DNA from 4 places in the Aeromonas dhakensis genome. Region 3 is predicted to be linked to each of the others. Evidence: predicted binding sites of a transcription regulator. Region 3 holds the regulator's gene; each other region holds the start of a gene.

The links. The regulator sigma-54, encoded in region 3, starts transcription at its own class of promoters, with help from an activator protein. The targets are predictions, from matches to a motif close to TGGCACNGTTTTNGCTT.
Region 1: the regulator sigma-54 is predicted to act here: its motif matches at 1,411-1,427, upstream of fliE (flagellar hook-basal body complex protein FliE).
Region 2: the regulator sigma-54 is predicted to act here: its motif matches at 1,768-1,784, upstream of flhA (flagellar biosynthesis protein FlhA).
Region 4: the regulator sigma-54 is predicted to act here: its motif matches at 1,144-1,160, upstream of flgA (flagellar basal body P-ring formation chaperone FlgA).

Annotation. Positions count from the first base shown of each region.
Region 1 covers NZ_CP023141.1:4,174,970-4,178,106, reverse strand. Annotated here, with positions in the region: gene befA (beta cell expansion factor BefA) at 35-811, shown strand; gene CK627_RS19345 (hypothetical protein) at 960-1,349, shown strand; gene fliE (flagellar hook-basal body complex protein FliE) at 1,466-1,783, shown strand; gene fliF (flagellar basal-body MS-ring/collar protein FliF) at 1,839-3,137, shown strand, end outside.
Region 2 covers NZ_CP023141.1:4,161,051-4,164,187, forward strand. Annotated here, with positions in the region: gene flhA (flagellar biosynthesis protein FlhA) at 1-1,731, opposite strand, end outside; gene flhB (flagellar biosynthesis protein FlhB) at 1,839-2,969, opposite strand; gene fliR (flagellar biosynthetic protein FliR) at 3,095-3,137, opposite strand, start outside.
Region 3 covers NZ_CP023141.1:337,939-341,075, forward strand. Annotated here, with positions in the region: gene rapZ (RNase adapter RapZ) at 1-20, opposite strand, end outside; gene ptsN (PTS IIA-like nitrogen regulatory protein PtsN) at 63-509, opposite strand; gene hpf (ribosome hibernation promoting factor) at 512-799, opposite strand; gene CK627_RS01865 (RNA polymerase factor sigma-54) at 821-2,260, opposite strand; gene lptB (LPS export ABC transporter ATP-binding protein) at 2,326-3,051, opposite strand; gene lptA (lipopolysaccharide transport periplasmic protein LptA) at 3,055-3,137, opposite strand, start outside.
Region 4 covers NZ_CP023141.1:2,413,894-2,417,030, reverse strand. Annotated here, with positions in the region: gene CK627_RS11585 (CheR family methyltransferase) at 1-193, opposite strand, end outside; gene CK627_RS11580 (chemotaxis protein CheV) at 212-1,123, opposite strand; gene flgA (flagellar basal body P-ring formation chaperone FlgA) at 1,346-1,951, shown strand; gene flgM (flagellar biosynthesis anti-sigma factor FlgM) at 2,041-2,361, shown strand; gene CK627_RS11565 (flagella synthesis protein FlgN) at 2,358-2,774, shown strand; gene yfcE (phosphodiesterase) at 2,831-3,137, opposite strand, start outside.

The sequences.
Region 1 (3,137 bases), 1.0 Mb from region 3:
GTGACCCTCGACTCATCACAGCGGGGGAAACAGCATGAAGATTCGATTCCTGGTGATAGCCACGGCACTGGCGCTGACCTCGGCCCCTGGCCTGGCCGACTGGGCCAAGGTGAAGGCGGCCGCGACCGAGCTTGGCAACGCGGTGAGCGACACCAGCAAGGAGGCGTGGCAGAGCGTCACCGATTTCTCCAAGGCGACCTGGGCCTCGGTCTCCCAGTGGGGCTCGGAGGCGTTCAATACCGCCGGCGCCTGGACCGACAAGAGCGTGGCCACCGGCAAGGAGTGGCTGGCGGTGGCCGACAAGAAGCTCGACGAGATGCTGGAGCCCAAGACGGCGGACGAGGCGCGCCTCGCCCTCAATACCATGGCCGACACCGCCCTGGTGCGGCTGTTCAACGAACAGCCCTCGGCCAAGCTGTTGTTTGACAAGGCATACGGCTATGCGGTGTTCGACTCGCGCAAGTTTTCCCTGATGCTGCACACCAACCAGGGGGCCGGGGTGGCCGTCAACCGTGCCACCGGCAAGCACACCTACATGAAGATGTTCGGCGCCGGGCTGGCGGCCGGGCTGGGCGGCAAGTTCTATCAGCAGGTGATCCTGTTTGAGGACAAGGCCAGGTTCGATGCCTTCGTCAGCCAAGGCTGGGAGGCCACCTCCGAGGTGGGTGCCGTGGCGGGCAAGGAGAGCGCCGAGTTGACCGCCAAGTACAACGGCGGCATGGCCATCTACCAGATCGGCGAGAAGGGGCTGCTGCTGGACGCCAATATCTCGGGCTCCAAGTACTGGGTGGACAAGGATCTGACCCGCTGATTGAGCAGAGGGTGAGCAACCGCCAGTTTTTCTTCATACTGCGCGGATTGCCGTCTGTTTAATTGGTGCGAATTACAGTAAAAAGAGGGCCTTAGGCCCTCTTTTTCATGGGCGCAGCCAGGTTCGTCAGCAAGACAAGGAGAGTGGCATGACTCAAGCATCAGCACAGGACGGGGCGGACGAAGCCCTGCGTCGGGAGTGGGACAAGCAGAGCATCTATCTGCGCCTGCAGGAGGGGATCCCCACGGCCTTCTGGGTCAGCGGGGATCTGGTCTCCCCCCTCGAGCCCGGCGCCGAGGGGTCGGCATACCAGGGTCACTTCGGTTGGGGACGTGCCGACGAGGCGACCATGGCCCTGGCGCAAGCCATCGTCGCCAGGCTGGTGGCGGTAGGACTGGTTCCCCCCAAGCTGGCGGCGAGCCGCGCGGGCTACCTCCATGACGAGGTGCTGGCCAAGCTGCCCGCCGGGGAGCACTACGATCTCCACCTGAGCTATCTGAGGCTGCTGCTGGGGGAGGGGGCCGTGCCGCGCCCCTGAGGGGCCGGCTCATCATCCGGCGACCACAAGAATCCCAGCTTCGAGGGAACTTCTCCCTAATTGGCACTTTTATTGCTTTGGTCTGCCAGCGTCAATGATTTGTCTGGGGATGAAATATGGAAATCAGTGCAAGCAGCCTGATGCAAGAGATGCAGGCCCTCAAGGTGGAAGCCGGCGCCACGCCGCTCACCCAGCCTGGCCGTCAGGTCAGCTCCGATTTTGGTCAACTGCTGCAGCAGGCCCTTGGCAACGTCAACGAGCTGCAAGGGGCCGCCAACGATCTGCGCACCCGTTTCGACATGGGCGACAACTCGGTCGACCTGTCCGAAGTGATGATCGCCGGACAAAAATCCTCCATCGCCTTCGAGGCGACGGTGCAGGTGCGCAACAAGATGGTCGATGCCTACAAGACCATCATGAACATGCCGGTGTAACTCAGGCCCATGGCGACTGAGCATCATGAACATGTCAGCAATAAGGACATAAATCGTGGCTACTGATCAAAACGGCGAACTGCTGATGAACGATGAGGGCACCGCCGCCCTCGATGAGAATGAGCAGAAGAGTTCGGCACTCGGCTTCCTCTCCAACACGGACGTGCTGCGCCAGATCACCCTGATCCTGGGGCTGGCCATCTGTCTGGCCATCGCCGTTTTCATCCTGTTGTGGGGCAAGGAGCCGGACATGCGTCCCCTTGGCACCTACACCACCCAGGAGCTGGTCAAGACCCTCGACTTCCTCGATCAGCAGAAGATCCCCTATCAGGTGGATGGCAAGAGCGTGCTGGTCAATGCCGAGAACTTTGCCAGCATCCGGTTGGCGCTGACCCGTGCCGGGCTGGCCAACGCCACTGACGCCAGCACCGACGGGGAAGACATCCTGCTCAAGGACTCCAGCTTCGGCGTCAGCCAGCGGATGGAGAGCGAGCGCCTCAAGCTGAGCCGCGAGCGCCAGCTGGCCAGCGCCATCGAGCAGTTCCAGAACGTGGCCAAGGCCCAGGTGCTGCTGGCCATTCCCAAAGACAACGTGTTTGCCCGCAACGAACGCAAGCCCAGCGCCACCGTGGTGCTGAGCCTCAAGGGCAATGCCCTCGGTCAGGGGGAAGTGGATTCCATCGTCGACATGGTGGCCTCCGCCGTGCACGGTCTGGAGCCGACCCGCGTCACCGTGACCGACCAGAACGGCCGCCTGCTCAACTCCGGCTCCCAGGATCCCATCTCTGCCCAGACTCGCAAGGAGTTTGCGATGCAGCAGAAGCAGGAGCTGGAATACAAACAAAAAATTGACGCCATCCTGATCCCGGTGCTCGGCGCCGACAATTATACGGCGGAGGTCGACCTCTCCCTCGACTTTTCCCAGCAGGAGCAGACCCGCAAGACCTACAACCCGGACCTGCCGGCGGTGCGCTCCGAAATGACCATGGAAGAGAACAGCGCCAACGGCAGCAACGGTGGCGTGCCCGGTGCGCTCTCCAACCAGCCGCCCGCCGCCTCCAACATTCCGCAGCAGGCGACCGGCCCCAACGCCGAAACCACCGCGTCCTCTTCCGGCCGCTCCCGCAAGGAGGCGACCCGCAACTTCGAACTGGATACCACCGTCAGCCATATCCGGCGCCAGATGGGTGGCATTCGCCGCATGACCGTCTCGGTAGCGGTGGACTACAAGTCGGCCACTGCCGCCGATGGCAAGGTGAGCCGCGAGCCGCGCACCCAGGCCGAACTCGATACCCTGCGTCGTCTGCTGAGCGGCGGCCTTGGCTTTGATGTGACCCGTGGTGATACTCTGGAG
Region 2 (3,137 bases), 1.0 Mb from region 3:
CACTTCCGGATCCTGGCTGCGCGGGGCATATTCCACCAGGGTCTGCAGGATAGTGCGCATATCGCGGATTGGCACGCCTTCATTGAGCAAATTCTGCAATACCTTCACTAGGTTACCCATGGAGATGACCTCAGGAACCAGCCCTTCCACCAGCTTGTTCTGATGCTTCCCTATCATGTCGAGCAGTTGCTGCACTTCATCGTGACCCAGCAGCAGGGCGGCATGGTTGGAGAGGATCTGACTCAGATGGGTGGCCACCACGGTCGCGGTATCCACCACGGTATAGCCCAGGGTCTGCGCCTGGGAGACCTGCTCCTTGGCGACCCAGACCGCCTCCAGTCCGAAGGCGGGGTCCCGGGTAGCAATCCCCTGGATCTGGCCGAACACCTGACCCGGATTGATGGCCATTTCCTTATCATGGTAAACATTGGCCTCGCCGGTACTGACCCCCATCAAGGTGATGCGATACTGGTTCGGGGCGAGATCCAGGTTGTCACGGATATGCACCGCAGGCACCAGAAAACCCAGCTCCTGGGAGAGCTTCTTGCGCACCCCCTTGATCCGGTTGAGCAGCTCGCCGCCCTGATTGCGGTCCACCAGCGGGATGAGCTGATAACCCACCTCCAGTCCGATGATGTCCACCGGCATCACGTCGTCCCAGCTCAAGTCTTTCTGCTCGTGAGGCTGCTCCGCGTTCGCCGGCATCAGCTCGCCCTTGGCGGCCTTGGCGGCCAGCTGTTTCTCGCGGCGCAGCAGCCACCAGGCACCGGCGGCGGCGACGCCACCCAGGCTCAGAAACGCCAGATGGGGCATGCCGGGCACACTGCCCATCATCAGCAGGATACCGGCCGAGATGATGAGGGCTCTGGGGTTGTCGAACAGTTGACCCAGCACCGCGGTACCCATGTCCTGATCGGTATTCTGACGGGTGACGATGATGGCGGCGGCGATGGAGAGCAAGAGCGACGGGATCTGGGCGACCAGACCATCACCTATCGCCAACAGGGTGTAGATCTGGGCCGCTTCGCCGAAGCTCAGCTGGTGTTGCACCATGCCGATGATAAAGCCGCCCAGGATGTTGATGAAGAGGATCATGATGCCCGCCACCGCATCCCCTTTCACGAATTTCGAGGCACCGTCCATGGAGCCGTAGAAGTCGGCTTCCTGGGTCACGTCCTGACGACGCTTCTTGGCCTCTTCCTGATTGATGAGGCCGGCGTTCAGATCCGCGTCGATGGCCATCTGTTTGCCGGGCATGGCATCCAGGGTGAAGCGTGCGCTCACCTCGGAGATCCGGCCCGCCCCCTTGGTGACCACCACGAAGTTGATGATCATCAGGATCATGAAGACGATGATGCCGACCGTGTAGTTGCCGCCGATCACCACGTTGCCGAAGGCCTCGATCACGTGGCCGGCCGCCGCACTGCCGTTGTGGCCTTCCAGCAGCACCACTCGGGTGGAGGCGACGTTGAGGGCGAGACGCAGCAGGGTTGCTATCAGCAACACGGTCGGAAAGGCGGCGAATTCTAGCGGCCGGCGGGTGTAGACCGCCACCAGCAGCACCACGATGGAGAGGGCGATGTTGAAGGAGAAGAGGATATCCAGCATCAACGGCGGGATGGGCAGCACCACCATGCCAAGGGAGGCCAGCACCAGCAGCGGCGTCCCCACGCCCTTGGTCAACAGCCACTTGTACTCTTTGATACGGCCCAATGATGCCTGGAGTTTCATCGTTTTTCTCAATCTCAAACCGCTGATGCCAGATTAAAGCAAACATCAAGCCAATAATGCAACGCATTGAAATACAATGCTTTTATTTTGACTGTGTCAGAAGTTTGTCATTTGCGAAATTCGGGCGGGATGGGCAGATCCTTGGCCAGCGGGTTGGGGCGACGACCACGGCCACGGCGGAACTTCCTGAGCTGATAGACATAGGCCAGCACCTGGGCCACGGCGGCAAACAGCCCCTCCGGGATCTCGTGGCCTATCTCGGTAGCGTGGTAGATGGCGCGGGTCAGCGCCGGAGAGGGCATCACAGGGATCTCGTACTCTCGGGCTATCTCCCTGATCTTCATTGCGATTTCATCGGTACCCTTGGCTACCACCTTGGGCGCGCTACCGGGCTTGGCGGAATCGTACTTGAGCGCCACCGAGTAGTGGGTCGGGTTGGTGATCACCACGTCCGCCTTGGGCACGTCCCCCATCATGCGGCGCATCGCCATCTCCATCTGCAGGCGACGGATCCGCCCTTTCACCTCGGGTTTGCCCTCGCTGTCCTTGAACTCGTCCTTGACCTCCTGCTTGGTCATCTTGAGCTGGCGCATGTAGTTCCACTGCTGGAACGGCACGTCGATGGCGACGATGGGAATGAGGGCGCAGCAGAGGATGATCAGCATCCACAGCAGCAGATCCAGCGCGTCTATGATGCCGCCCGGGTAGCCCTCGAGGGAGAGGTTGAGCAGGTGGTTGAACTGGCTGGAGAGCATCCACCAGGCGAACAGGGTGATGAACACTACCTTGGCGATGGACTTGATCAGCTCGACCAGGGACTGCACCCCGAACATCCGCTTGATGCCGTTGAGGGGGCTCAGTTTGCTCCACTTGGGCAGCATGGCCTCGGAGGAGAAGTTCATCCCCCCCATCAGCACGTTGCCGACGAAGGCCGCGATGGCCACCAGCATGAACAACAGACCAAGAGGCTGCAGCAGTTCGCGCAGCAGGGCCGGCAGCATGGTCATCATGGCGTTGGGATCGAACGCCTGCTCCCTGTCCAGGGTAAAGCCCATGGTGAGCACCTTGACCATGGCGCCGGCCAGGCTCTCCTTGACCATCAGCAGGCCGAATACGGCCGCCAGCAGGACGCTGGCGGTGCCCAGCTCCTTGGATCGTGCAATCTGCCCTTTTTCCCGGGCTTGTTGCAGTCGTTTGCCCGTGGGTTGTTCGGTACGTTCCTGATCGGTATCAGCCATGCTGACCCCCGCACAGGTTGAGTGGGCGAGCCGAAACGCCCACCCGCTCGCCGCCGTTCAGCAGAGCGAATGCAAGGCCGCAGGCCAGCGCGGCCTGCGGCAGGTAACGGCGCCCCACTGCCATCTTACTGGCCCCCCAGACACTGGGTGCCGATGAGGGTACAGCTG
Region 3 (3,137 bases):
CTCACCACTATTAATTGCATCTTGTTCCCTCACCGCTTGGCGTCATTGCAAGGGCCTGCATCTCAGGCCGATGTCATGATCTGATAGAGTTCTTCATCGCTGGTTGCCTGGCGCAACTGGCGGCATACCGCCTTGTCGCCCAGTTTGGATGCCATCAGGGAAAGGGTCTTGAGGTGCTGCTTGCACTCGCTTTCCGGCACCAGCAGGGCAAACAGCAGGTCAACCGGTTGATTGTCGATGGAATCGAAGGGGATAGGCTCTGCAAAGGTCATCAGGATCGCGGTCGGCGGAAACTCGTCGCCGATCCGGCCGTGGGGAATGGCGATACCGGCACCGATCCCGGTACTGCCCATCTTTTCTCGCGCCAGCAGGCACTCGAAGAGCACCTGACGAGAGGTCCCCAGGCGCTCAGCAGCTAACTCGCTGATGATCTCCAGGGCGCGTTTCTTGCTGGTACAAGGGACCGCACTTTTGGTGCAGTCCCGACTCAGTATGTGTTCAAGTTGCATGGTTATTTTTGGTTTAACTTATCTTTGTGCTTGATGATCTGCCGATCCAGCTTGTCCAGCAGGGTATCAATCGCCGCATACATGTCGGCATGCTGCGAGTTGGCGAACACCTCACCCCCGCTGACATGCAGCTTGGCTTCGGCGATCTGGTTCAGTTTTTCTACGCTCAACACCACATGAACATTGTTGATGTGGTCAAAGTGACGCTCGAGTTTGGCAAATTTGTTGTTCACATAATCACGCAGAGCTTCGGTGATCTCGACATGGTGTCCGGTCAGGTTGATTTGCATAACGTCTTCCTTTTGTTTTGCCTAAACCAGGCGTTTGCGCTGATTGGATGGCGGGATCAACAAGGATTCACGGTACTTTGCGATCGTGCGTCTCGCCACCATAATACCCTGTTCGGCCAGCAAATCCGCGATCTTGCTATCACTTAGCGGCTTGGCGGGATTCTCCGCCGTGACCAGCTTCTTGATGAGCGCGCGAATTGCGGTCGATGAGCACTCTCCTCCTCCCTCGGTGTTCACATGGCTGGAGAAAAAAAACTTCAGTTCGAAGATGCCGCGCGGCGTGTGCATGTACTTCTGGGTGGTCACCCGCGAGATGGTCGACTCGTGCATCTCCACCGCTTCGGCGATGTCGTTGAGCACCATGGGTTTCATGGCCTCTTCACCGTATTCGAAGAAGCCCTGCTGCTGCTCGACGATGCAGCTGGCCACCTTGAGCAGGGTGTCGTTGCGACTCTCCAGACTCTTGATGAACCACTTTGCTTCCTGCAGGTGGGAGCGGATGAACTGGGTATCCTGACTGGTACGGGCCTGTCTGGCCATGGCGGCATAGGTTTCGTTGACCCGGATGCGCGGGGCCGAGTCAGGGTTGAGCTCGACCACCCACTTGTTGCCCTTCTTGACCACGGAGACATCCGGGATCACGTACTGGGATTCGCTCTGGATGACGCCGTTGCCGGGCCGCGGCTCCAGCTGCTGGATGAGATCCAGCACCTCCTTGAGGTCGTTCTCTCTCAGCTTGGTCTTGCGGGCCAGGGTGCGGTAATCGCGGTTGCCGAGCAGATCCATGTGCTCGAGGATCACCTCCCTGGCTTCGTTGAGCCAGGGCAAGTCAGGGGAGTACTGGCCCAGCTGGATCAGCAGGCACTCCTGCACCGAGCGGGCGGCGATGCCGACAGGATCGAAATGCTGCACCCGCTTGAGCACGGCCTCCACTTCATCGAGCTCCACCTCGACATCCTCGCTGCTCACCGCCGCCTGAATATCCTCAAGCGACACCGTCAGGTAACCGGATTCATCGATGGCATCTATGATGGCGAGGGCGATGGCGGCATCCACGTCACTGAACGGGGTCAAGCGCATCTGCCACAACAGGTAGTCCTGCAGGTTCTCGGTGGTCTCACCCTGATAGATGCTGTCTTCCCCGTCATGGATGGGGCCTGCGCTCTGGGCCGTGCCGGCCGAGTAGACCTCTTCCCAGGTGGTATCCACCGGCAGTTCGTCCGGCATCTGGTCCTGGGCCATGGCATCGCTGGAATCGAGCTGGCTGACGTCCACCTGGTCGACCGGGCTGGTCTCCTGAACGTCGTTTTCCTCTTGCTCCAGCAAGGGGTTGTTGTCGAGCGCTTGCTGAATTTCCTGCTGGAGTTCCAGAGTGGAGAGCTGGAGCAGACGAATCGCTTGTTGTAATTGCGGCGTCATGGTCAGGGACTGACCGAGACGCAACTGTAATGTCGGCTTCATCTACGTCGGGATATCCTTATGGTCAGCGAGGCAGTCGTCACAGGAAATGAAGAGATGCCCCCTTACTATAGACTGAATTGATCGCCCAAATAGACGCGCTTGACCTGCTCATCGGCGAGTATTTCCGCCGGTGCCCCTTCGGCAATCATCTTGCCGTGGCTGACGATATAGGCCTTCTCACATACGTCCAGAGTCTCTCTGACGTTGTGGTCGGTAATCAAGACGCCCAGGCCTCTATCTTTGAGGTGCTGGATGATCTTCTTGATGTCTATCACAGAAATGGGGTCTACCCCGGCAAAAGGTTCATCCAGCAGGATAAAACGCGGCTCCGCCGCCAGCGCACGGGCGATCTCGACCCGGCGTCGCTCACCGCCCGACAGGCTCTGGCCCAGGCTGTCGCGGATATGGGTGATGTTGAACTCTTCCAGCAGTTGCTGAACCTTGTCCTCCCGCTCCTCGCGGCTCAATCCCTTGCGGGTCTGCATGACCCCCATCAGGTTGTCGAACACCGACAGGCGCCGGAAGATGGAGGCCTCCTGCGGCAGATAGCCGATACCGTTGCGGGCGCGGATATGCATGGGTTGCAGGCTGATGTCCTGATCATCGATGGTGATGAGACCGGCATCGCTCTGCACCAGCCCCACGATCATGTAGAAGGAGGTGGTCTTGCCGGCACCGTTCGGGCCGAGCAGGCCGACGATCTGACCGGTGCCCACTTCCAGACTCACATCGCTGACCACCATGCGACGCTTGTAGCTCTTCTGCAGGCCGGCTGCTTTCAACACTGCCATGGTTTATTTTCCCTGCTTCTTCTGATCGGCCGGCTTGTCGAAACTCTCGACCTGATCCGGCAGGAATACCGTCTTGACCCGCTGGT
Region 4 (3,137 bases), 2.1 Mb from region 3:
TTTTCAGGTCACGCTCACGCACACTCATCGCTCGAGTAACCAGATCAGACAGACTCTCAATACCAAACTGAGTCATCAAGGGTGAAAGCCGACTCTTGACCAGATACTGTTTGTTGTCACCCAGCACGATTCCGCTCTGTACCGCCAGAAAATTGCTGAATTGTTTGTATAAGTCGTCCGAAAGTGTCTTCATGCAGTTTGTTCTTCTTGATTAGAGTGCGCCTTGTACGGCCTTGGCCAATTCATCCGGCTGGAATTTGGCAATGAAATTGTTCGCACCAACTTTCTGCACCATGGCCTGATTGAACACCCCACTGAGGGATGTGTGCAGAATAACATGTAAGTCCTTGAGATTGGGATTGTTGCGGATCTCTGCCGTGAAAGTATATCCATCCATCTCCGGCATCTCGATGTCCGAAATCACCAGGGCGATCTGATCCTTGATGGGACCGTTTTTGGACATCTCCAGCAACATGTTGAGCGCTTCGCGTCCATCCTTGGCCAGCACGCACTGTACCCCGATGGCTTCGAGGGCGCGCTGCACCTGCTTGCGGGCCACGGAAGAGTCATCGGCCACCAGCACCGGACGTCCCAGGGTCGGGTGTTCTACGCTGGCCTCCACCAGCTCCTGACTCACTTCGGTCGACACCGGCGAAATCTCGTTGAGGATGCGCTCCACGTCCAGGATCTCGACCAGCTCCCCATCCACCTCGGTGACGGCCGTCATGTAGTTGATGCGCCCCGCCCCTTTCGGCGGGGGCAGAATGGACTCCCAGTTCATGTTGATGATGCGCTCCACCGAGTGCACCAGAAAACCCTGAATGGAGCGGTTGTATTCAGAAATGATGATGAAACACTTGGTCAGATCCTCGATAGGACGCTTGCCCATCGCCATGCTCAGATCGATGACGGAGATCGTCTGGCCACGAATGTGGGCCACCCCGCGAATGCAGGAGTTTAACTTGGGCATGACGGTCAAGGGAGGACACTGCAACACTTCACGAACCTTGAATACGTTGATGCCAAATCTTTGACGTCCGTTGAGACGAAACAACAACAATTCCAGCCGGTTTTGCCCCACCAGCTGGGTACGTTGGTTGACCGAGTCCAGGATACTGGCCATAAACACTCCCTAAAAACGCTTGGCATTAATCATGCATGCGTGTTGGCTTGCGTCAGACTGTCGATGTCACTACGAACGAATTCTGAAGCAAGCATAGTTAAATATGGTGATATACGTGAACAACTTATCGGCCTGCGAGCGAAAATGATTAGTAGACTTTTCCTCACCTTACTGCTGTTTTGCGGCATTTCTCACGCCACGGCATCCGAGGTGACCAGTTACTTGCAAGAAAAGGCGCAGGAATTTGTGCTCGGCCAGCTCGATGTCCCCCTCGACGCCCAGGCACAGGTGCAGGCCGCTTCCATCGATGAACGTCTGCCCCTGAGTCGCTGCGAAGAGCATCTGTCCATCACCCTGCCCGCCAAGATGGAGATCCGCCGCAATACCACCGTCTACCTCAAATGTGAGGAGGAGAAACCCTGGGATCTCTACCTGCCGGTGCGGATCAGCATACAGAAGCCGTATGTGACCGTCTCCACGCCGGTGGCCAAGGGCGACATCCTCAGCGAGAGCGTGCTGACACAGGCCTACCAGGATCAGACCCTGATCCGCGGCGACTATCTCAGCGATACCACGGCCCTCATCGGCGTTCGCAGCAAACGGGAACTCAAGCCGGGCCAGCCTATCCGGCTCAGCCAGGTCTGCGTCGTCTGCAAGGGTGACCAGGTGACCCTCAGCGCAGAAAATAGCAGCATGCAAATCAAAACCATGGCCCGAGCCTTGCAAGATGGCAGCTTCGGAGACATGATCAGGCTCGTCAATATCCGGTCAGGCAAAACGGTGCAGGGAAAAGTCAACGCAGTTGGCTCCGTGGTGGTCACCTTCTGAGTATTTTCGGATCACTTTTTTTCTAAAGTTATGACGGCAGCCACCGATAAACAGGTAAGCGAACAGCAAAGCAGGCGAAGGTAAACACTATGGCTATTAACAATATCAACAACTTGGCGAACAATCGGTTGCAAAATACCGGTAGCAGCCAGGGTGCCAGCACCAAACCAGCGACCTCGTCCTCCGACAACCGTGCGGCGGCCGTCAAGACCGACTCCGTCTCTCTGACCAGCGAGGCGCAGCAATTGCAACAGATGCAGAAGAACCTCAACTCAGCCTCCACCGGCAATGAAAGCCGGGTCGAGAGCCTGAAGAAAGCCGTGGCCAATGGTGAATATCGGGTCGACAGCGAAGCTGTGGCCAAGAAGATGTTCAGTTTTGAATCCAACCTCGACAAGTTGCTGGGATGATGGATTTACCTTCGCTGCTGCACACCCAAGACGACTACCTCTCCCAGATGCAGGGCTTGCTGGAGGAGGAGTTCAACCTGCTCAAGCAGCACCAGGCACTGGCGCTGCCCGAGCTGGCAGAGCACAAGCAGAAGCTGCTTGCCGATATTGAAGAGTTGGACAAGGCCATGGCACTGCTGCCCGACCTGAAACAGCAACTGAACGCCTACCCCGAGCAGATGCGCACCCTGCGTGAGAAACTCGATGCCTGCCAGGAACAGAACGATCTGAACGGGCGCCTGCTCGAGCTCAGCATCGTCTCCAACCGCCGGCTGGCAAGCTACCTGAGCAAGCTGCGGGATCGCAACTCCCTGACCTATGACGCCAAGGGCAATACCCGCTCCGGTACCCGCTCCATCGGCATCAAGGCCTGACCTCCCCCGTTACGACGACAGGCTGCCCCGCAGCACAACCATCCCCCTTCTCTTTTTTACAGCGCCAGCTGCAACAGTACTTCGCTGTCCGCACAGGCGTGAATGCCGAGCACCCCATCCTCGTAGCGGCCATAACTTGCCGCCAGATTGCCGCGTGGAAAACAGATGGATCCCGGGTTCATCAGCACCAGCTCCCCTTCCCGCTGCAGCACGGGCAGATGGGTGTGACCGCTGATGAACAGGCTGCCGGCAGGCAGCGGCACCTCGGCAGGTTGATAGAGATGGCCATGACTGACGAACCAGCGCCGGCCATCCACCAGCAGCTGGTTGTAAGGGGCGGTGATGGGAAAATCCAGCAGCATC